One region of the Paenibacillus sp. SAFN-054 genome, then DNA from elsewhere that is predicted to be linked to it. Evidence: riboswitches for the same ligand, from Rfam matches in the RefSeq annotation. Region 1 holds a riboswitch; the other holds the start of a gene.
What was found. A riboswitch is a leader RNA that binds a small molecule or an ion and turns the genes downstream of it on or off. The one in region 1 is predicted to bind ZMP and ZTP.
Positions count from the first base shown of each region.

Region 2: linked by a shared signal. The riboswitch ahead of ACTHPM_RS08005 (bifunctional 5,10-methylenetetrahydrofolate dehydrogenase/5,10-methenyltetrahydrofolate cyclohydrolase) and the one ahead of rpiB (ribose 5-phosphate isomerase B) in region 1 are both predicted to bind ZMP and ZTP.

Region 1 covers NZ_JBQCKS010000003.1:487,552-499,352, reverse strand. The annotation lists gene atpA (F0F1 ATP synthase subunit alpha) at 259-1,773, opposite strand; gene ACTHPM_RS18105 (F0F1 ATP synthase subunit delta) at 1,790-2,338, opposite strand; gene atpF (F0F1 ATP synthase subunit B) at 2,335-2,823, opposite strand; gene atpE (F0F1 ATP synthase subunit C) at 2,951-3,175, opposite strand; gene atpB (F0F1 ATP synthase subunit A) at 3,262-4,071, opposite strand; gene ACTHPM_RS18085 (ATP synthase subunit I) at 4,103-4,480, opposite strand; gene ACTHPM_RS18080 (AtpZ/AtpI family protein) at 4,473-4,727, opposite strand; gene wecB (non-hydrolyzing UDP-N-acetylglucosamine 2-epimerase) at 4,906-6,066, opposite strand; gene upp (uracil phosphoribosyltransferase) at 6,088-6,717, opposite strand; gene glyA (serine hydroxymethyltransferase) at 7,087-8,337, opposite strand; gene ACTHPM_RS18060 (TIGR01440 family protein) at 8,404-9,009, opposite strand; gene rpiB (ribose 5-phosphate isomerase B) at 9,022-9,477, opposite strand; ZMP/ZTP riboswitch at 9,665-9,746, opposite strand; gene ACTHPM_RS18050 (low molecular weight protein arginine phosphatase) at 9,823-10,395, opposite strand; gene ACTHPM_RS18045 (manganese efflux pump MntP) at 10,490-11,050, opposite strand; gene ACTHPM_RS18040 (L-threonylcarbamoyladenylate synthase) at 11,216-11,801, opposite strand, start outside.
Region 2 covers NZ_JBQCKS010000001.1:1,732,892-1,744,692, reverse strand. The annotation lists gene ACTHPM_RS08020 (AraC family transcriptional regulator) at 1-674, shown strand, start outside; partial or broken gene ACTHPM_RS08015 (phosphotransferase family protein) at 626-1,384, shown strand; gene ACTHPM_RS08010 (GNAT family N-acetyltransferase) at 1,607-2,176, shown strand; ZMP/ZTP riboswitch at 2,283-2,364, shown strand; partial or broken gene ACTHPM_RS08005 (bifunctional 5,10-methylenetetrahydrofolate dehydrogenase/5,10-methenyltetrahydrofolate cyclohydrolase) at 2,429-3,277, shown strand; gene ACTHPM_RS08000 (cyclodeaminase/cyclohydrolase family protein) at 3,251-3,916, shown strand; gene mtnB (methylthioribulose 1-phosphate dehydratase) at 4,079-4,756, opposite strand; gene ACTHPM_RS07990 (2-hydroxy-3-keto-5-methylthiopentenyl-1-phosphate phosphatase) at 4,760-5,437, opposite strand; gene ACTHPM_RS07985 (2,3-diketo-5-methylthiopentyl-1-phosphate enolase) at 5,434-6,657, opposite strand; gene proC (pyrroline-5-carboxylate reductase) at 6,654-7,514, opposite strand; gene ACTHPM_RS07975 (glutamate-5-semialdehyde dehydrogenase) at 7,561-8,808, opposite strand; gene proB (glutamate 5-kinase) at 8,846-9,949, opposite strand; gene ACTHPM_RS07965 (pyridoxal phosphate-dependent aminotransferase) at 10,319-11,530, opposite strand; gene ACTHPM_RS07960 (carbon-nitrogen family hydrolase) at 11,716-11,801, shown strand, end outside.

The DNA.
Region 1 (11,801 bases):
GCTAACTTCGTAAGCGTAAACCCAAACTTTGGCGAAGCCAAAGTAACTTCGTAAGCGTAAACCAAGCTTTGACTGAAGGTCAAAGCTAACTTCGTAAGCGTAAACTTAAACTTTGGCTGTGCCAAAGCTAACTTCGTAAGCATAGGCTTAAGCTTTGGCTGGGCCAAAGCTGTCTGCCAGAACACCAGATCCGTACCAGGCGCCCGTATATCTGAAAAAGATGAATCCGAGCCTTGCGGCCCGGTTCATGTTAATGGCTTAGGCCATCACAGCAAAGCTTCTTTTAAATTTCGCGATCGCATCTTTCAGAGCCGTTTCATTGTCGGCAACCAGATCTTTGGTATCACGAATGGAAGCCAGAATTTCCGGATGATTGCTTTCCAGGAATCCGAGGAATTCTTTCTCGAAGCGGCGGATATCGCCCACTGGAATGTCATCCAGATGGCCTCTGACTGCCGTGTACAAGCTCGCAACCTGCTGCTCAACTTTAAGCGGCTGGTTAACACCTTGCTTCAGAATTTCCATCAGTCTCGCACCGCGGTTGAGGCGGGCAAGCGTGGATTTATCCAAATCGGAACCGAACTGGGAGAACGCCTGAAGCTCACGGTATTGGGCAAGGTCAAGCTTCATACCGCCGGCTACTTTTTTCATAGCTTTAATTTGCGCGGAGCTGCCGACACGGGATACGGAAATACCCACGTTGATCGCCGGACGCTGGCCCGCATAGAACAGTTCAGATTCAAGGAAGATCTGACCGTCTGTAATGGAGATTACGTTCGTCGGAATGTACGCAGATACGTCGGAAGCCTGTGTTTCAATGAATGGCAGCGCGGTTAATGAACCTCCACCCAGAGCGTCACTCAGCTTCGCTGCGCGTTCCAGCAAACGGGAATGCAGATAGAATACGTCACCAGGATATGCTTCACGGCCTGGAGGACGCTTGAGCAGCAAGGAAAGTTCGCGGTATGCCGCTGCTTGTTTGGACAAGTCATCATAGATGATCAGGGCATGCTCGCCTTTGTACATAAAGTATTCGCCCATTGCACAGCCCGCGTAAGGAGCGATGTACAGGAGCGGGGATGGCTCGGAAGCCGATGCCGTAACGATGATCGTGTAGTCCAAAGCGCCGTGACGGCGAAGGTTTTCTACGACATGCGCAACGGTGGATTGCTTTTGGCCGATCGCAACATAAATACATTTCACGCCATTGCCTTTTTGGTTAATGATCGTGTCGATTGCGATTTGCGTTTTACCGGTTTGACGGTCACCGATGATGAGCTCGCGCTGGCCGCGGCCGATTGGCACCATGGCGTCGATCGCTTTGATACCGGTTTGCATTGGCTCATGAACGGATTTACGGTCGATAACGCCCGGTGCGTTATTCTCGACCGGACGGAATGCAGCAGCCTCGATCGGGCCTTTGCCGTCCAAAGGTTGACCCAGCGGGTTCACGACGCGTCCAAGCAAAGCTTCCCCTACGGGAACCTGCATGATCCGGCCGGTACGTTTCACCTGGTCGCCTTCTTTGATTTCGGTGTAAGGGCCGAGGATAACGACACCTACGTTGCTTTCTTCCAAGTTCAGCGCAAGGCCTACGACACCATTGGCGAATTCTACGAGCTCGCCGGCCATTACGTTGTCAATACCGTGAACACGAGCAATACCGTCGCTTACTTGAATAACGGTACCGACTTCGGATACCTCGATATCTGATTTATATTGTTCAATTTGACTTTTAATCAGCGTACTGATTTCTTCAGGTCTGATACTCAAGTGTCTTCACCCCTATCTACTGTGCTTGTCTGTTAAAAGACTTTTCAAGCCGTTCAAGCTTCCCTGCCAGACTGCCGTCATACAGCTTATCGCCGATCATGACTTTCACGCCGCCGAGCAGACTTTTATCAATCACGTTATTCACGCGAATTTTTTTGTTAGCCAAAGCTCCGAATTGTGCAGCAACGGCCTCCCGTTCCTGCTCACTCAGCGGATAAGTGGAGTACACTGTAGCATCCGCAATTCCGAGGCTTTCGCCTTCGATCCGGATATAGCTATCCAGAAGATCCGTGAGGATATCAGCTCTGCCCCGCTCAATGAGCAGTTCAATGGTATTGATGACCGGCTGGGATACTTTCTCTTGAAGGGCCTTCTTCAGCACATCCAGTTTCACTGATGCGGCAATGTTGGGTGTGGAGATGAACTTCTGCACATCATGATCAGCCGCAATGGCCTCCACGACAGCCTTCAGTTCCTGTTCCACTTCCAGCGTCTTCTGCTGCTGTGCAGCCACTTCAAACAGCGCCTTTGCGTAACGCTTGGCTGCTATTGTTTCCCGGCTCATGGTCTGCCCCCTACCTCTTTAAGGTATTGGTCCACGAGCTCTTCCTGTGCACTGTCGCTGCTGACTTCTTTCTCAAGCAGCTTGGAAGCGATCTTCACAGATACGGCGCCAACCTCGTTGCGCAGTTCCTGAACCGCCTTGTTCTTTTCACTGGCGATGTCGCGTACAGCTTCTTCTTTGATGCGTGCCGCTTCTTCCTTCGCCTGTGCCATCAACTGATCAGCCTGTTTGTTGCTGGTTTGCTTGGACTGCTCGATAATTTCGTAAGCCTCTTTGCGCGCCGCCTCGAGAGCTTGTTTTTGCTCCTCTACATAAGCGACTGCCTGATCGCGGGTTTGCGAAGCTTCGTTCATTTGCTGAAGCACCAGCTCGCGGCGTTTCTCCATGATAGAGAACAACGGTCCGAAGGCATACTTATTAAGAAGCAGATACAAGATCACAAATGCGATTAACGCGAGAATAAAAGACGCGTAGTTAATACTCAAATCTAGTCACTCCTTTCCGGTGCACGTACACTGCCGTTCACTCTTGCTTCCGAAAGAATCATTCTGACGGCTAAAAAGAAGGCGCGGATGGCCGTGGCCTTCCCCGCCAAACCTTGCTCGTTTTAAATTATGCTCCTGCGTAGAACAAGAACGCGAGTACTACACCGATGATTGGAAGGGCTTCGACCAGACCTACACCGATAAACATTGTTGTTTGAAGCGTGGATTTCGCTTCTGGTTGACGAGCGATACCTTCAACTGTCTTACTTACGATCAAACCGTTACCGATACCTGCGCCAAGTGCGCCCAAACCTACTGCGATAGCAGCTGCCAAAAATGCCCAAACTCCCATTTGTAAAATCCTCCTTAGAGATGTGTATTTGTTAGAATTTATGGTTTAGTTAAGAGTGAAGCGTTGCTTCAGCTTAACTGTTGAAGCTAATGTTCGTGTTCGTCGTGCGTTTCGATCATTTGCGAGATGTACACCATGGTCAGGATCGTAAAGACGAAGGCCTGAATGGCGCCGACGAAAATACTGAAGCCCTGCCAAACGACGAGTCCGAGTGCGGAAGCAACCCAGCCCACAGCGCCCAGCGCCGTCAATTTCAGCAATACGGAGATCAGAACCTCGCCCGCGAAAATGTTACCGAATAGACGCATGCCCTGCGTGAGCAGTTTGGCGAACTGTTCGATGACGTTGATCGGGAAGAAGAACCAGTATGGCTGGAAATAGTGCTTGAAATAATTCTTCGTATTCTTCGTGATTCCGAGGAAATGCGACAGCAGGAAGACAATCAGTGCCAATGCCATCGTTACGGAAGCGTCTGCGGTCGGTGATTTCCACCAAGCCACCCCGACTTCCTCCAGCTCCGGATTCTTCGCGAAGGCATCTTTAACGGAGACGATCTCCTGGTTGAAAATGTGCGCATGGCCCGCGTCATGGTAGTCGGTGACGATACCAAACGGCAAGCCCAGCAGATTCGCTACGAAGATGAACATGATGAACGTGAGTCCAAGAGACAAGAAGTGCTTTCCCTTTTTCCAGTCCATCGTGCTTGAAATCAGGTTTTGAACGAATTCAACCGCCCATTCCATGAAGTTTTGCAGCTTGCCCGGATTATCCACTGACAAATTTCGAGTCGCCAGCTTGGCAATCACGAACACCACAACACACGTTACGATGAGCATCAGGATAATGGAAAGGTCAAATTCAATGCCGCCCAATTCAATAATCGGTGATTCATGCATATTTTTCTCACCCCTTTCTCAGTTGAGCAATCTACTCTTGTTTACGAGACAATCGAATTCCTATGAATAAGAGAAGGAACTGCGATAAGATCAGGGTAGCAGCAACAGCGTACAGATTGAATGTCTCCGGCTTCTGATATGCAACGACGATAGCCAGCACGCTCACGGCTGCACGGGTCATAAAACCCATATTCACCTTCTTACCTTCTCCGCTGGCGACAGTATCCAACACTTTCTGCACCTTGTACCCCAGATAAAAACTGTTAAGCAGACTAACGCTGGAGCCAAGCACCATACCTAGCGCAATGCTCCGGTATTGCGGAAAGACAGCAGCACCCAAAAAGCAAAGGGCCAGGAAATAAAGTGTGGTTCTGGTCAATACCCTGCGGTATTTCCATAATTCATTCATCACTTTCCCCCATGACTGCCTTGGTGATTATAAAAACGCTTACGCCGCCGATGAAGAGCCCGAGCAGAACGCCGAAGGCGATCCATAAGCCGGGTCCCCCCAGAACCTTGTCCAGCCAGGAGCCCAGATAAAAGCCTCCTAAAGTGCATGCTGCCAGGTCGATGCCGATTGCGCTTACAAGTCCCATATATTTCATAGGGCTCGCATTGTTTTTATCGGTTTTTTGAGGCTTTTCAGGTTTACTCATTTTCAGTCCACCCTCATAATCCCAGTTCATTTCACTGAATGTCACAAGAGTTTGTCAATTGAGCGTTTTGATGCGATTCAGGCCTGAAACTATGAAAATAATCACAGCAAAACGCTCCAAAACCGTGTAAACCGTACAGTTTAACTGTATGCTGTATTGTTAGCCTTGAGAATATGGGTTAACTTTCCTTTGTGAACTTTCTGTGAAATTGTTCAGGACGCTCGTTTTGGATGCCAAAATGATGCAAAATCGCCTGAACAATCCTTTCGGAAGCCTTGCCGTCTCCGTAAGGATTGGCCGCATCGCTCATCGAATCGTAAAGCGCCTGATCGCTGAGTAATGCTTTGGTACGTTCATAAACCATCTCCTCATCCGTGCCGACCAGTTCAAGCGTGCCGGCTTCGATGCCTTCCGGACGCTCGGTCGTATCGCGAAGCACGAGAACCGGTACGCCGAACGAAGGAGCTTCCTCCTGCAGGCCGCCCGAATCCGTCAGAATCAGATGGGTATGCGGATAAAAATTATGAAGATCCACCACGTCAAGCGGCTCGATCAGCTTAATGCGCGGGTGTCCGCCGAGAACGGCGTGCGCTGGCTCTTTCACCGCCGGGCTTGGATGAACCGGATAAACGATGGCGATATCCTCGAATTCGTCCGCGATCCGTTTGACGGCCCGGAAAATGTTCATGTGCGGTTCTCCCTGAGATTCGCGGCGGTGGGCCGTCATGAGAATGAGCTTTTTGCCGGCTGCCCATTCCAGCACCGGGTGCTTGTAATCAGGCTGTACCGTATATTGAAACACATCCGTAACGGTGTTGCCTGTGACATATATTCTTGATTCATTCTTGTTCTCTTTCAGCAAATTGCCCGCAGACCAGTCGGTTGGCGCAAAATGAAGATCGGCCAAAACGCCCGTCAGCTGGCGGTTCATCTCTTCCGGATAGGGAGAGAGCTTGTTCCAGGTCCGAAGGCCGGCTTCCACATGGCCCACCTGAATCTGCTGCAGGAACGACGCGTAGCTGGCCAGGAAGGTCGTCAGCGTGTCCCCATGCACCAGGACGATGTCCGGCTTGGCTTCGCGCAGAACAGGCTCCAGGCCCTCGAGAACGCGGATCGTGATCTCGTTCAGCGTTTGGCGGTCCTTCATGACATCCAGGTCGTAATCCGGCGTGATGTTGAATACCTCCAGCACCTGATCCAGCATTTGGCGGTGCTGCGCGGTAACGCAGACCACCGATTCAATATGCTCGGGATGCTTTTCCAGCTCCAGAATGAGCGGAGCCATCTTGATGGCTTCCGGCCGCACGCCGAAGATGGTCATCACTTTTATTTTAGACATGAGCTATACCCTCTTTTCGATTCACTTGGTTCCGTAAAGGCGGTCTCCCGCATCGCCAAGACCCGGTACGATATATCCGTGGTCGTCCAATTTTTCATCGAGCGCGGCAACGTAAATATCCACGTCAGGATGCGCTTCCTGCACGGCCTTGACGCCTTCCGGAGCCGCGATCAGATTCATCATCTTGATCTGGGTGCAGCCGCGTTTCTTCAATACGTCGATGGCGGCGATGGCCGAGCCGCCCGTTGCCAGCATCGGGTCGATCACGATCAGTTCACGCTCCGTCACGTCCGTCGGCAGCTTCGTATAGTATTCGACGGGCTGCAGCGTTTCAGGATCGCGGAACAGGCCGACATGGCCCACCTTGGCCGCAGGAATCAGCTTCAGCATGCCATCCAGCATGCCAAGTCCGGCGCGCAGGATCGGAATCAGGCCGAGCATGCGTCCGGCAAGCACCTTGCCGTCCATTTCGGCTACAGGGGTCTGTACCTTCACCGTTTCCAGCGGAACCTCACGTGTAATCTCATAAGCCATTAAAGATGCAACCTCATCAACAAGTTCGCGAAAATCCTTTGTGTTCGTCCGCACATCACGGATAAATGTCAGCTTGTGTTGAATCAAAGGGTGATCACAAATCACCAGTTTTCCCATTGTTTTTGTCCCTCCGGTAATTGTAAGTCTTAGTGCTGCCAGTGCCGGTTTTGCATGTGCAAATACGTGCAGGTACACAAATCTTGTTTATTATATCATTCCCTTAAAAGATTTTGCACCCACATAAAAATGAACGAATGGGAAACCTTGCTCTCCCAGATTGCATTCCCTAAGAGAAGTGCTTTTCCTATCGTTGGTTCATTTTATTATCTGCACGTTTATTTTTGCCATACTATGCCAAGGCCTAAACCTTGAGGTTCAGCAGATTCCGGGGGACGAATGCCTTGCAGCGCTTTAAAGCATGAATATACGGCTTCAAAAAAAGGGCCGGAAGACAAGCTTCCAGCCCTTATATGAAATCAGCAAATATTAGTAGTTCAGTTCAGGATACAGCGGATACTGATCCGTCAGTTCCTTCACCAGGGCGGCAGCCTTGGTCAGAACCGTATCGTCTTTAGGATTCTTCAAAGTCATGGCGATAATCTCTCCGATCTTCACCATCGCAGCTTCGTCCATGCCGCGCGAAGTTGCGGCCGGCGTACCGATCCGGATGCCGCTCGTGACGAACGGGCTGGTCGGGTCAAACGGAATAGCATTCTTGTTCACCGTGATGCCGACCGAATCCAGCACCTTTTCCGCATCTTTACCCGTGATGTCCACGCTGCGGGTATCCACCAGCATCAGGTGGTTATCCGTGCCGCCGGATACGATGTTGAGGCCCTGGCTTACCAATGTTTCTGCCAATACCTTGGCGTTCTTCACAACATTCTCGGCATAAGTCTTGAACGAAGGGTCCAGAGCTTCGCCCAGAGCCACAGCCTTGGATGCGATCACGTGCATCAGCGGTCCGCCTTGGGAGCCCGGGAATACGGCTTTATCAATCGCCTGAGCCCATGGCTTTCTGCACAGAATCATGCCGCCGCGAGGTCCGCGCAGCGTTTTGTGCGTGGTCGTCGTCACGAAATGGGCATGAGGCACAGGGCTCGGATGCACGCCGGCTGCTACCAGACCGGCAATATGGGCCATATCCACCATAAAGAGGGCGCCCACATCGTTCGCGATGGAAGCGAAAGCTTCAAAGTCGATCGTGCGCGGATAAGCGCTGGCACCGGCTACGATCAGACGAGGGCGGTGCTTGAAGGCCGCTTTGCGGACTTCATCATAATCGATCAGGAAGCTGTCTTCCTGCACGCCGTAAGCTGCGAAGTTATAGAGAAGTCCGGATGCGTTGACCGGACTGCCGTGAGTCAAGTGACCGCCATGGGCAAGGTTCATGCCGAGCACGGTGTCGCCAGGATTAAGGGCGGCGAGGTAAACGGCCATGTTCGCCTGAGCGCCGGAGTGCGGCTGCACGTTGGCATGCTCTGCACCGAACAATTCCTTGGCGCGGTCGCGGGCGATATCCTCAACGATATCGACGCGCTCGCAGCCGCCGTAGTACCGTTTGCCCGGATAACCTTCCGCATACTTATTGGTGAGGACGGAGCCCATGGCTTCCATCACTGCTTCACTGACAATGTTCTCCGAGGCAATCAGCTCGATGTTGCTGCGTTGACGCTTCAGCTCCAAATTCATTGCTTCCAGCACAGCCGGGTCCTTCTTACGCAATTGATCCATAATTCCTAGTTCCTCCCTTGAATTCAGCTCTCTATTTTTGGTTCAGAATTACCGAAATACTCGCTTTCGTTAATCGCAAAGATGTGCGCCGCCATCCGGCCCGTCAGCGAGCTTATATACCGCCCGCTCCCCGCCAATGAGCTTGGGACGGGTGTACGCTGCATTCACGCGTGCACTGCCCACATAGCGAAGCTTCGTGCGATAAGGAACGGCTACCCGCCGAAGGTGCATGCCGATCAGCGTTTCGCCGATGTCGATGCCGGCATCCGCCTCGATCGTTTCCGCCAGGCAAGGATTCTGCATGGAGCGGTAAGCCGCGCTAGCCATGGAGCCTCCTGCCTTCGGCACCGGCACGGCGGCGACCTCCGTCAGGCGCAGTCTCTCAAGAAGGGACCGTTCCATGACGAGTGCACGGTTCAAATGCTCGCAGCATTGGAACACGACGTCAAAGCCGAATTCCCCTCTGACCTTCTCAATGCCTTCGAGCAGCTCGTTTGCCACATCCAGGGCTCCCGAGGTGCCAATCCGTTGGCCCGCCACCTCGCTTGTGCTGGTCCCGACCACGACGATCTTGCCGGGTCCAAGTCCCGCAGCAATCGCCAGCTCGTGTAATATGGACGACACTTGCTCTTTTAGTGAAACTTCCGATGGAATGCCTGATGCGGCACTTTCCATACGAACACCTCCCTAATGCTGCAGATAACGGTCCTCAATCGCTTTGATTTTGTTCACGCGTCCGACATGCCGCTCACCTTCGCTGAACGGCGTGCCAACCCAGATCTTCACGATCTCCTGCGCAAGTCCCGGTCCAATGACGCGCTCGCCCATGGCCAGGACATTGGAGTCGTTATGCTCTCTAGTTGCCTTGGCGGAGAATACGTCATGCACAAGCGCGCAGCGGATGCCTGGAACTTTATTCGCCGCGATGCTCATGCCGATTCCCGTGCCGCAGATCAAAATGCCGCGATCAGCCTCACCCGAGGTCACCTGCTCGCAAACAGGCAGGGCATAGTCCGGGTAGTCCACAGAGTCAGCGCAGCTGCACCCCACGTCCACCACTTCATGACCCATATCCTGAATGACAGCAATGATGTCTTCCTTCAAACGCACTCCCGCATGGTCTGTACCTACAGCAATTTTCATCTTTCGTAAAACCTCCCTGAAATTCGTGCTTTTGTGACTTCTTGTACCATTATACCCTATTTCAGAGCCGCTAGATGAAAATACCCGGCACAGCAAATCCGCTGCTCGGATGCCTTTTGGATGGTTTTTCTATTCTATTAGGTACATGAATACAAAAAAGAGCAGTCCGCGGTTAACCGCAGAATTGCTCTTTTGCCCAGGCGACCGGCCGTATACCCCGGTGCTCCATCGTGGTTGATCCACATTTGTCGCCAGTTACACCGGAACTTCACTTTTTCACAACCATCATAAAACATTCAACTGCGAAAATCAATCCGTAATATTATTCCTTTAGGCGTAAACGAATCACTCCAGCTTATCAAGCAGCTGCTCGATCGCCGTGCGGATTTCGGCTGCCGCCAGATCATAATCTTCCCGCGAGCCTCCGAACGGATCGGAAATGTCGAAGCTCGGCACCCGCTGCTGAATCTCGATCAGGCGCTGGCGTTCCTCGTCGCTCAGCTCCTGCCCGAGGGAGCGCTTGACCTCCCATGTCGCATACAGGCTGTCCAGCTCCGCAAGATCGTTCAGCACCGCCTCATCGCTCTCCGCGTATTCCTTCAGCGTGAACACTTTGCCCACCGCCTGCGGGAAGCTGCGGATCACATGCTGCTTGTGCCCCTGCGTCAGGGTAAGTATCAAATCGGACCACAGTACCGCATCCAGCCGAAGCGGCTTGGACGTCAACCGGTCATCGATATCATGATCGCGCAAAACCGCCTCCGCGTGCCGGGACATGGAAATTCCGTCCATGGCAGCCACGCCGGCCGAGCGGGCTTCGACCGCTATGCCGCGGTCCTTCGCCATTTTGCGCAAGAGAGCTTCCGCCATCGGGCTGCGGCACGTGTTACCCGTACAAACAAACAATATATGCTTCACGTCTATCGCACCTCCTGGTTTGTTTACGTTATTGTATATGAAAAACGGCTATCGGTATACTTTCACAACAAATCAGGCTTATTTTAAGAAAAGCTCAAAAAATAAAGGCAAGGCCAAATCCAAGAAGAATCACGCCGCCCAGCGCCTCTCCGAAATCCCCCAGATTGCGGCTTACCCGCCTTCCTAAGAGCAGTCCCATGACGGACATCGCACCTCCGCAGATGCCGAACGCCAGTACAGTCAAAATCAGGTTGCTCTGGAACATGCCGAGCGAAACGCCGACGGAGAAAGAATCAACGCTCACGCTTAGAGCAAACAGGATCATGCCCAGCAGGGACCGATGATCAATAATCCGCGTTTCGCCGCTTCGGAAAGAATTGAATACCATATGGACGCCAAGCAAGATCAGCAGTCCTCCTGCGGCATAGGTAGTAACCTGTCCCAGCAGCGAGCTTACATACTGCCCGGTGAATATGCCCAAAAGCGGCATCAGGATATGAAAAAAACCGATGAGCACGCTGATTTTAAGCACATGCAGCAGCCGGATTCCTTTCATGCCGATGCCAATCCCCAAAGAAAATGCGTCCATTCCCAGTGCCGCGGCCATAATCAGTATCGTAATCAGCTGCCCCAGGCCTGCAGACGTCTCCCACATTCATAACTCCCCCATGTCCGTTAGGTTCTTGTACAACCATATGCGGACAAGTGGACAATCATGACTTATACATGGGAAGCGCACTGCCCTGTATACATTGAACGAAAGAAAGGCCCTACGCCTGTTCTAAATGAAAATCAAGGATCAGCAAGGTGGAACTTCAGTTCATTCTGTATGACCAAGCCGGATGACGGATTGGCCCGCGGCCTTGCGCAGCCGGTTCATGATCGCCGCCCCGAGCCCCTCCTCCGGACAAGCCTCGGATAGAATAAACCCGACGTTCTCCTCATCCATGCGGCGGAGATGGGCGTATAGACGATGTGCAGCCGTGTCCAGATCGGAAAGGCTGCCCAGCGACAGCACGCAATCAGCCTGATAATCCGCCGCATGCTCTTCAAATGCCAGGACGCCCGTCCGTTCGCCGCGCCCAGCAGCTTCCCGCAGGCGGGCATTGATCCAATCGGACACCGCAGACGGCGATTCCCCGGTCACGATGCTGAGCTCTCCTTTAGGGGCATAATGGGTGTATTTCATCCCTGGTGCCCGCGGCGCCTGCTCGCTTCCCGTTTCCGAGACCAATGCGGGATCGAGCTGCACCGGAACGCCGGCAGCCTGCGCGAGCTGCTCCAAGGTAACGCCGCCAGGACGCAGGATGGCAATACTTCCATCCGCAAGCACCTGCACGACGGTGGATTCCACGCCGACGCCCGTGGCCCCGCCGTCGACGATCCCGTCAATCGAGCCGCCAAGA
Region 2 (11,801 bases), on a different contig from region 1:
AGTCGTTATCGGCCTTTAATGCGGCGTTCAAAAAGCACTGCGGCCAAACCCCAAGCGAGGTCCGAAAAAGCTTCCTTCATTCCAGCAATTTTCCGTCATTATCCAGCAACAAACCGGAGGAGTCTGCACCAACGCCGGATTACAATATATCGCAGAAGCAATCACTTTTGACGAGGGTGTGGGAACAATTGATCCGGATGGAAGAGTTAAAAGATTTCAAAGTTGCATGTGTCCGCCATGTGGGGAGTTATCTGGATACCTACCAGGCTTGGGACAAGCTGAGGCGTTGGTCGGAAGCGCATGGAATATCACCGGATCAGCAGTATATCGGGATATCGCTTGATGATGCTAGGCTCACCGATGAAATGGCCTGCCGCTATGACGCCTGCGTCACACTGCCTGCGGAGTATGAATTTGCACAAGAAAAGCATTCGAAAGAAGCGCATGTCAAGACGATCACCGGCGGCCTGTACGCCGTCTATCCTTACGATGATACGGTCGAGAGATTTGTTCTCGCCTATCAGAACGTCTATGCCCTATGGCTGCCGAGCAGCGGCTATGAAGCGGATGATCGTCCATCCCTTGAATTTTGCCTGAATGACCCGGCGAAGGATCCGGAGGGCAAATGCAAAGTGGATCTCTATGTTCCGGTAAAGAAAAAAGGGACGACATGAGCAAAACGAATCAGGATAAGGGTGGGGCGATTGTACATCCGCTCCGGTGCACGGCATGGATTCGGACCACGCCTCTATTGGACGAACTATTATCGCTTCCCCCGGCAAATCTGAGCGTACATGCCATGAAAGAGGGCTTTGAGGCTGAAGTGGTGAGGATTGACGCGATGGAGAATCGGTATTGCCTGAAAGTCTGGAGTAAAGAAGCAAAGCCGGATGTGCTATTCCAATACGAATGGCTTGCTGTACTGGCACAGCACCAAATTCCTGTTCCGGAGCCTGTCGGCTATGGGCGAAACGAAACTGATATCCCGGTCCTGCTGACGACTTACGAGGGGGAAGCTTTGCAAACGGTTAAACCCGAAAGCATCTTTGATATGGCGAAGCTATTAACACGCGTGCATCTTATGCCGATTGACGAAATTAGTGCTGTACAGCTTCCGGCATTCGATTGTATTCATTATTTTTTCCCCGGGATCGACCAGCATCCGGACCTGCACTATGCACTAACCAGGATAATAGGGCGTACGAAGCTGCGACAGGACCGTTGCATTCATGGTGATTACCATCTCGGTAACGTGGTTGAGGAGAACGGACGGCTGACGATCATTGACTGGACGAATGCGCAGGCGGGGGACAGCAGATTTGACTTGGCGTGGTCGTTCGTGCTGATGAACATTTTATTGTCCGAACGTCACGCCTCGATGTTTTTGTCTGCCTATCGATCAGAAATACCCGTTGTGCACGAGGAACTGGAGCTTTTTGAAGGGATGGCACTTATCCGATGGGTGCTCCTAAGCCGAAAGGGTGGCGTGCCGAGGGAAGCAGCAGTCCCGAGCAAGGTCGCTTCTCTCATGGGAAGGAATCGATTTTTAAAGAAGCTGGCGTTAGCTGATTTTACAAAATACACAGAAATCCGGAGTGATAAGGGCATGGACATCGAAAAGGCATTTGGTCAATTTCCCATACTGGAGTCGGAAAGTCTCCTGCTGAAGAAAATCGAACCCGCACATCTGAATGAAGTGTTCGAGATTTATGACAATGAGCGCGTCTTTACATACTGCGGCATCATTCCTAAGCATAACAAGGAAACGGTCAAGAACATGATCGGACATTTCGAGCGAGATTTTCAGAAAAGGGCACGAATCAAATGGGGAATATTTGCGAAGCAGGAGCCGGACCGGCTGCTCGGGATCATGGAGGCGTTCGATTGGAATCAAAAGGTGAATTCGCTGTCGGTCGGATATTTTTTGGCGGAGCAGCATTATGGAAAAGGGATCGCCACCGAGGCGCTAGGGTGCCTTACACGCTTTTTATTGGCGGACGTTCAGGTGAACCGGATTCAGGCCGAGGTGATGCCGCCGAACGAAGCCTCCAAAAGGGTCCTTTTGAAGAACGGATTTACGAAAGAAGGGCTCCTGCGTCAGGCGGCTGCATGGTCGGGAAAAGGAATCGTGGATCTCGAAATCTACAGTCTATTGAAAACAGACCGCATGCCATGAACCGGGATTCAACAAGAATGGAGCGATGCTGTCATGCAGGCACCTATGCTCCTTTGCCGCATTCAGCCTGTACTCCCGAAAAAAATATGCTACAATAGTCTGGTATTCAGCCGTGTGTGACTGGCGTAACGTGGGGATACCACGAGGGAGCACAGGGATCATAACAGCCGTACGCCTGGGCAAAGTATTTGGTGGCAGCAGCCATCCGAATACTTTTTTCTTTTTTATAACCATTTATCGGAGGCGACTGGAATGAGCATGCTGTTAAAAACCAAAGAACTTGCGCAAGAGATCTCGGAATCGATCATAACGGAGGTAAACCGCCTGAAGGAGCGTGGCGTGGAGCCATGTCTGGCGACGCTTCTGGTGCAAGGTGATCCAGCATCGGAATATTATGCGAAGGCGAAACAAAAAAAGGCCTCTCAGCTGGGCATTGCATTCGATTTGATTACGTTCGGGCCAGAGGTGTCCGAGCAGCGGCTGCTGGAGGAAATCGACCGATTAAATCAGGACCCGGATGTGCACGGCATCATGCTCGAGCTTCCCTTACCCAAGCACATCCGCGTGCAGAAATGTTCGGATGCGATCAAGCCTGACAAGGATGTGGACGGCATTTCGTCCGCGAACAAGCTTGCCTGCATGACGGGAGCGCCGGGCATTTATCCGGCGACGCCGCAGGCCTGCATCCGGATCGCGAGGCATTTCGGGTTCACGCTGACAGGCAAGCATGTCGTGTTGGTGGGGCGGGGCGAAACGGTCGGCAGGCCGCTGATGCAGCTGCTGCTTCGCGAGAACGCCACGGTGACCGTCTGCCATTCCCATACACAGAATTTAGCAGGGCATTTGGCGGGTGCCGATATGGTGATGACGGCGGCAGGTCATGCCGGATTGATCACCTCCGACATGCTGCATCCGGAGCTGGTTGTGATTGATGCGGGGATCAACGAGACAGAGAACGGGATTACCGGGGACGTCATGCCGGGGGCGGCAGAGTTCGCCAAAGGCGTAACGCCGGTGCCGGGCGGCGTAGGAACGCTGACGACCGTTATGTTGTTCGAGAACCTGATGCTGGCGATCCGGCTGCAGCAGGAGAAGTCGGAGAAAACGGATGATACGCCGGTATTCGATCAGACCATTCGCGGCTTTTTGCGGAGCGCGGCTTCAAGCTCGCCTACCCCTGGCGGAGGAAGCATCGCGGCATTATCCGCCGCATTAGGCGCATCCATGGGTTCCATGGTGGCAAGCATCACAAGTGGTCCTAAATTCGAGCATGTTCGGGAAGAAATGGAGGACATCATCAAGCTGATGCAATCCGTAATGGGGGAAGCGGAGGGTTTTCTGAAGAAGGATATGGAGTCGTTTGGCGGATATATGGCTGCCCTCGGACTGCCTAAGAACACTGATGAAGAAAAGCAGCTTCGTTCATCGGCTCTGCAAACGGCTGCCGTTCAAGCCGCCTCGGTTCCTCTCCATTTGATGAAACGGAGTCTGGAGATCATGTCGGCGCTGAATTCGGTGACAGAGAAAGCCAATAAAAACGTGATATCCGACCTTGGAATTGCCCTCATCATGCTGGATGCCGCCGTTCAATCGGCATGGATTACGGTCGAGATCAATCTGGGCAGCATCAAAGACGCAGGCGTGCGGAGTTCCTTTGCAGCGACGGGAGCTGAGCTCTCGAGCCGTTCCGGTGAAATGAAGCTGCAGGTCTTGCAGAACATCAAAGCGAAACTGGTATGATCGTTTACGACCCGAGAGATTCGGAAACCTATTGCAGGGAACTGACAAACATAATTCATCAAGCCGTAAAAGGGGTTGGCGAATAACTCCTTCCGTTGAACAGGCAAGAAAAAAGCCCCGATGTATCCGAGGATACGGCAGGGGCTTTTCTTCATGAGACGGTTAACGGCGTCCGTCGGCATGCGCCATGGAGGCGCTGTTTTTCAAAAGCATGCTGTGGTACAGATATTCGAAAATGAATTCAAAGGCTTCCAGATGCTTTTTCGCTTCAAATGCGTTTTTGCCCCAGGCATAGATCCCATGACCGCGCAGGAGAATGCCGGGAATACGCTCGTCAAGCACGTCCGGAACACGCTCTGCAATGGAGGGGATATGCGCAAAGTTGGGCAGGACGGGAATGGAGACGGGGGCATTTTCCTCCCAGATGTTAAACGCTTTGATCAGTTCGATGCCTTGCGCCGGTACCGCACCTTGGTCGCCGAACCATTCGCTGATGACATTGTTAAAGATCGTGTGCACGTGAAACACGGCGCCGCAGCCAGTCAGGCGGTATATCTCGCAGTGGATGAGGGTTTCCGCGCTCGGCTTCAGGCTGGTCGTTTCGACGGCCAGGCCGCTTTTGTCCACGAACAGAAAGTCCTCGGGCGTACTCAGCGATTTGTCCTTGCCGCTCGCGGTGATGGCGAAGTAGAACTTTTCGGGATCGAAATCGCCTACGCGCATGGATAAATTGCCGCTGGTTCCAGGAAACCAGTTCCTCGCGGCGAATTGCTGCTTGATTACGCGGAGCTCGTCCAGCACCTGCTGTTTATGCTCCAGGCTAATGCTTGCAAACGTCATAGGTTACAGCACCCCTTGTTGTTGTTTCTTCTTCAGATCGCCCATGATATCAAAAAAGTCCCCGAAGGGCACATGCTTGACGCCCAGCTCGGCGCATTTATCAGTCAGGATGGAACGGGAATAGACCATGTCCGCGATCTTGGCTCCTTCAAAATCGGTAAGGCTGTCCCCGATCAGAATACGCTCGTAACGATCCTCCGGAAAACGGCGCATAACGGTCGTTTTACACATCCCGCAGCCATTGTGGCACGGATCCTGGCACGGATGCGGCCATACAATTTCAATGCGCTCGCCGCTGAAGTCGGCGCTGTTGCAGAAAATATGATCCGCCGGAATATCGAAAGGAGCGAGGAGAGGATCAATGAAAAAGTCCATGCCGCCGCTCGTGACATAGAATTCGATGCCTTCTTGCTTCACGTATTCGAGAAACTCGCGGAAGCCTTCCCGGATGCCCGCCCGGCTCAGCACGAACTCAACGATCTCGTCCTTCCGGCTGGAAGACAAAAGCGCGAACATATCGCCGACGCCTTGGCGCAGGGAAATTTCCTGGTCCACCGTTCTCTTCATGATCGGCTCATAGCCTTCCGGCTTAAAATGCTTCATAATGGCGACGATATTATCGGAGAGGGTGATCGTTCCATCGAAATCGCAGAAAATAACGGGCTTTTTGCCTGCTGTCATCGTTCTCCCCCCCATGCCTCAAGCGCCGCCTTCAACTCCGGATGCCCGGCCCCGGCGTAGTCAGCCAGGAGGACGTTCTGCCGCGCCGCTTCCATCGCCTGCACGAAGGCGCGTCCCCCGGCTTCCGTTCCCATCGGGTGTCCGTGGATCCCGCCGCCCGCATTGACGACGACGTCCTGGCCGAAGTCACGCATAATCAGCGGCACCAGTCCTGGATGAATGCCTGCGGAAGGCACCGGCATGCTGGTCTTGAACGGCAGCGAGCTTGAGATCAGTTCATCGCGGATGGCCATATTCTCTTCGCGCGGCATCGTCACCGAGCCGTAAGGCGACGGGAACAGGACCAAATCCGCACCAGCCAGGCGCATCAGCTGGCCGAGAAGCACGGAAGCGGAAATTCCGTAATGTCTGGAAGGATAATAGGCTCCTGCCAGCGCCGGATGCGCGGCAATCGGCACCGTGATCTCCGGATCGGAACTCAGCTCATGCAGTACATCATAGCCATAGGACAGCACATTGAAGAGTAGGGCATTGGCCCCTGCCTGAATGGCTTTTCGCGCCTGAGACTTTAATTCGGATGTGCGTCCCGTCAGATTGGCAGCGTAGAGCAGCTTCTTGCCGGTTTCGCGGCTCGCCGCCTCGGCTGCCTTCATGCAGGCTTCAACGCGCTTTTCGATCGGAGTAAGCTCGTTCTCGAACAGAATCTCATCATCCTTAATGAGATCGACCCCTCCAAGCGCCTGCCTGGTGAACTGGTCGCGAAGCTCATCCAAATTCAGTCCGATGACAGACTTGAAAATGCTCATGAGCAGGGGACGGTCATGTACGCCCAGCAAATCGCGAACGCCTGTAATCCCGTATTTAGGACCCGAAAAGGCGGAAAGATAGTTTTCAGAGAATCCGAGTCGGGTCAGCTTGATCCGGCCATCCATGGAAATTTTGCCGAAAACGGTAACCAGCAGGGCTGGAATGTCCTTGCTGAAATTGATATCAGGGTAAGCGATGGTCACATCCGCGAAGCGTTCACCGGGCTGCACGCCTTCCGGTTCATGCACGTTAACCTCCAGGACTTGTCCCAGATGCTTCTGCATGGACTCGCGCTTCGCCTGCGGCAGTTCGGTCCAACTGCCGACCGTCATGCCGACAGCAATGGACTCCGCTTTTTTGCGAAAGTCCGCTTTATCGTCATATAAACGGTAGGTCGCTGTGCAGCTGCTCATGAAATTCCCTCCTTCAAAGCGGCACCCATTTCCTTCGAGCGTTCCGCGCAGCGGACGACCGCAGCGATGACCGTTTCGAAGAAGTCGCCCTTGTCCAGCGTTTCGAGGGCAGCCTGCGTCGAGCCGTTGGGCGATGTCACTTTGGCCCGGAGAGCCGACGGTTCCTCGCCGGTCAGCTGTACCATCCGCGCCGCGCCAAGCACGGTCTGTACGGTCAGCTCACGGCATTGCTGCGGCGTCAAACCTCCGCGGATGCCGGCAGCCATCATGGCTTCCATCATGTAATAGATGTAGGCAGGACCGCTTCCCGAAATACCGGTAAGGATTTCAAGCTTGTCTTCTTCGACGATGGTCACGGTTCCAACGGCCCCGAACAACGTCATGACGGTTTGGCGCTGACGATCGTTAATCTCCTTGGAATAGGAAATGCCCGTTGCACCGAGTCCGATGGAGCTGGACGTATTCGGCATTGTTCTGGCAACCGGCTGTTTGCATCCGAGCAGGTCTTGAATGGTCCGGATGGTCAGGCCGGCGATCACCGAAACGATCAGCGTATCTTCCGTCAGCAGCGGTCCCAGCTTTCTAAGTGTTTCCGCCGCGTCCTTGGGCTTGACGGCAAGCACGATAATCGGAGAATGCTGCAAAATGGTTGGCACTTCTTCGGCATGATTGCTTACCCTTACGCCATACTGCTGATGGAGTTCCTCCAACCGCCGCGTGTTGCTGCGGTTCAGCATCGTGATATGGGATGCCTGAACGACGGATTTGCCGATCAGGCCCTTCACGATCGCTTCCGCCATCGCTCCAGCGCCGTAAAAGGTAATGGATTCTGAAATCATCGCTTGTTGTTGACTCATTATTGTCATCCTCCCGGCAGGTATTTCGTTCGACGTTCAGCGAAAGTTACCCGCGAATTTGTCCGTTTCCATGAATGATATACTTGGTTGACGTCAGCGCAGGAAGTCCCATCGGACCGCGTGCATGAAGCTTTTGCGTGCTGATGCCGATTTCTGCGCCGTACCCGAACTCAAAGCCGTCGGTAAAGCGGGTCGAGGCATTATGATAGACGGCGGCCGCATCGACTTCCTGAAGGAAGCGCCCGGCATTTGCCTTGCTTTCCGTGACGATGCACTCGGAATGTTTCGTGCTGAAGCGGGAGATATGATCTAACGCTTCATCCAAAGTATCGACCAATTTGACGTTTAAAATATAATCGTTATACTCGGTTGCGAAATCCTGCTCCTCCGCTGGTGTTGCCCAAGGGAGGATCGCGAGCGTTTGATTGCAGCCGCGAATCTCCACGCCGGCAATCCGCAGCTGATCGGCAAGCTGTTCCAGATGCTTTTCAGCGAACCGGTTGTTCACAATCAACGTTTCCATCGAATTGCAAACGGAAGGCCGCTGGACCTTGGCATTGATTGCGATTGCTTCGGCCATGCCGGGGTCCGCCGTTTCGTCCACATACGTATGGCAGATGCCTGCCCCTGTTTCGATGACGGGAACGGTGGCATTCTCCACGACGTTGCGGATCAGCGACTGCCCGCCGCGCGGAATGATGACATCGAGAAGTCCGTTCAGCTTGAGCATTTCATCGACGGAAGAACGGTCGGCGCTTTCCACGAGCTGTATGGCATCCGCTGGAATCTTCGAGAGCGCAAGCGCCGAATGGAGAACCTCCACGATTTTGCGGTTGGATGAAAGAGCCGAGGAGCCCCCTCGCAGCACGACCGCGTTGCCAGCCTTCAGGCAAAGTCCGGCGGCATCGACGGTAACGTTGGGACGGGCTTCATAGATGATGCCGATCACGCCCAGAGGAACGCGTATTTTCGTGATTTGCAATCCGTTCGGACGCTCAAAGCTGTCCAGGCAATCGCCGATCGGATCCGGCAGCGAAATAATCTGCTCCAATCCTTCGGCAATGGCCTCAATGCGCTGCGGATTCAGCGCCAGACGGTCCAGCAGGGAAGGAGATGTCCCTTGAGCACGGCCGCGTTCCAGGTCCTCTGCATTCGCGGCAATGATTTCTTCCGTGTGCTTTCTCAGGCCGTCCGCCATCAACTGGAGCGCCTCATTCTTTTGATCCGTTTGAAGCCGGTTCAGAACAGCCGCGGCACGCTGCGCCTTTTGGGCTTTTATTTTGACCTCACTCATCATTTAACCTCCTTTAAGTACACTCACCAATTCAAATCTATTTTAATGTAATCCATTCGTCCCTGTGAATCACTTCAAGGCGATGGACCGTTTCGAGTGTCTGAATGACTTCCGAACTGCTCATGCCCTGAATGCGGCGCAGCTGTCCATCGTCATAATTCACGATTCCGCGGCCAAGCACGGCGCCCTCCAGGCTGAGCACTTCAACGACGTCTCCTGGCTGAAAGTGCCCATCCACAAGCTTGATGCCTACAGGCAGCAGGCTGTGTCCGCCGTTTACCAGCGCCTGTTCCGCTCCCGCATCAACCTGCAGGGTTCCGGCGGGAGTCGACATGAATCCGAGCCACTGCTTCTTCATCGGCAGAGAATGGAGAAGGGTATCAAAATAGGTTCCTCTGCCGCTGCCGGCTACGGCCAGCTGCAAATCGCCTGCCGAATCGGCCTTTCCTACGAATACCGGAACGCCCCCGCGCATGGCGATTTTGGCGGCATCGATTTTGGAACGCATGCCTCCCGTTCCGACCGACGAGCCGGCGCCTCCAGCGATGGCATAGATTTCTTCGGTGATTTCTTCCACGTGATCAAAACGTACCGCATTCGGATGATTTCGCGGATCGGCGGTGTATAAACCGTCGGTGTCGGTCAGAATGACAAGCTGCTGTGCTTTAACCAGGTTGGCCACGAGAGCCGACAGGGTATCGTTATCGCCGAATTTCAGCTCGTCAACCGACACGGTATCATTCTCGTTAATGATCGGAATCGCGCCCTGCTTCAGCAGTTCTTCGATGGTCATCCCCGCGTTGTTCATCCGCTTGCGGTTTCCGAAATCCGTCCGGGTCAGCAGAATTTGCGCGGTGGTGATGCCATGGGAAGCGAAAGCCTCCTGATAGGCCTGCATGAGCAGCGCCTGACCTACCGCCGCAGCAGCCTGCTTTTCATGCAGCAGCTTGGGACGAAAGCTGTATCCGATAGCACGGAATCCGGCGGCAACCGCCCCGGAGGTCACAAGCAGTATTTCGCAGCCTTCCGCCTTTAATGCAGCAATTTCTCTCGCGAAAAAGGCAACCGCATCCCGGTTGAGCCCTCCTTCGACGGAGGTCAGCGAGCTGCTTCCGATCTTGACGACGACGCGCGTCGACATAATGCATCACTTCCATTTTCATATGATTAGGCTTCAGGTCAATCCATTCCATACAATAAAAAAGCTCTCGTCCTTTAATTTAAAGGACGAAAGCTTGGCTTCCGCGGTACCACCTTTATTGATGACGTGAGTCATCCGGCTTTAGACCTTGTAACAGAAGGCACTGTCCCGCAGGTGTATGCGGGCCGTTCAGGGGTAGGATTCGGAGGGGATCGGGTAAATTCTTTCAGCCGGTGGAATTTACTCTCTATTCGCCGATTTGCCGCTCGTACTGGTCCCGTCGTCACGTTTGATGGTGTAAATGGATAAGCAATTGGTATGGATTATTTCACATAGAATACCACGGAATGAAAGGCTTTTGCAAAATAATTAATTAAAAAGTTTCAGCTCGCCGATCCGTCTCGCCGCTTCCCGCAGCCTTTCTTCATTCGTCAGCAGTCCGACCCGGACATAGCCTTCGCCATGTTCTCCGAAGCCGATGCCGGGTGCAACGGCAACTTTGGCTTGCTGAAGGAGAAGATCAGCGAATGATGCGGATGAGTGCCCTTTGGGTACGGGCAGCCAGCTGAAGAAGGAGCCGCCCGGTTTTTCGGCCTGCCAGCCGATCTCGGACAGACCGGAAAATAATGCGTTCCTCCGAGATTCGTAGCGCTGCACGAGCTCGGAAACGCAGTCCTGGGAGGCGGTGAGCGCCTCCGCAGCCGCAGCTTGGATGCCGCCGAACAGGCTGACATAGATATGGTCCTGCAGCTGGTTGATCATGGAGACAACCTCACGGTTTCCAAGTGCAAATCCGACGCGCCACCCCGCCATGTTATAGGTTTTGGAGAGAGTATAGAATTCTATGCCAACTTCTTTGGCACCCGGGGCCTGCAGAAAGCTCACCGGGCGCTCGCCGTCGAAGCCGATCGCGCCATAAGCAAAATCGCTTGCTACGACGATGCGATGCTCTGCAGCGAATTTGACGGTGTCCTCATAGAACGATAACGGTGCGGTGGCCGAGGTCGGATTGTTGGGATAATTCAAAAACATCAGCTTAGCCCGTCTGCGGTCCGCCTCCGAAATGCTGCTGTAGTCCGGCAGGAAGGCATGCTCCTTGCGAAGCGGCATAAAGGACATTTCCGCCCTGGCCAAGGCAACCCCGGACCAGTAGTCCGGATAACCCGGATCCGGGACGAGGCAAAGATCGCCGGGATTGAGCAAAATTTGCGGAAGCTGCACGAGCCCGGTTTTGCCGCCGAACAAAACGGCCACCTCGGTCTCAGGATCCAGCTGGACGCCGTAGTCTTCCTTGTAACGCTTGGCAATGGCTTCCTTCAGAAAGCCGAATCCCGTAAAGGGCGAATATTTATGGTAGAGCGGATTGTTCGCCGCTTCCTGCAGAGCTTTGACGATGTGGGGAGGGGTTGGCGTGTCGGGGTTTCCTTGTCCCAAATTGATCACATCGTGGCCTGCGGCAACTTCGCGGTTCACCTTCTGCACAAGCGATGCAAAAAACTGCGTCGGGAGCTGTGTCATCACTTCGGCGGGTTCGATATGGAATGCCGATGTATATAGCGGGTGTTCTGTCGGTTTCGTCATATTCATCACTCCGGTCCATTGCTTCTTCTGATAGATTAGAATTAATCTATCATGATTTATCCGGGCTGTATAGAGGGGATAAGCCCCCTTGCCCGATTCACCCGCTGCCTTTATGATGGAATACAACATGCTGGGCCGAGCAGGCCCGTCACCCTGCATGGACAGAGGGAGCAAGGGGGAGGACCATGGACAACAACCAGGATCAAAGGCTCACGGTAGCGCTGATTCAAGCCGACATTGAAATCGGCAGCCCGGAGGCTAACAAAGAGCA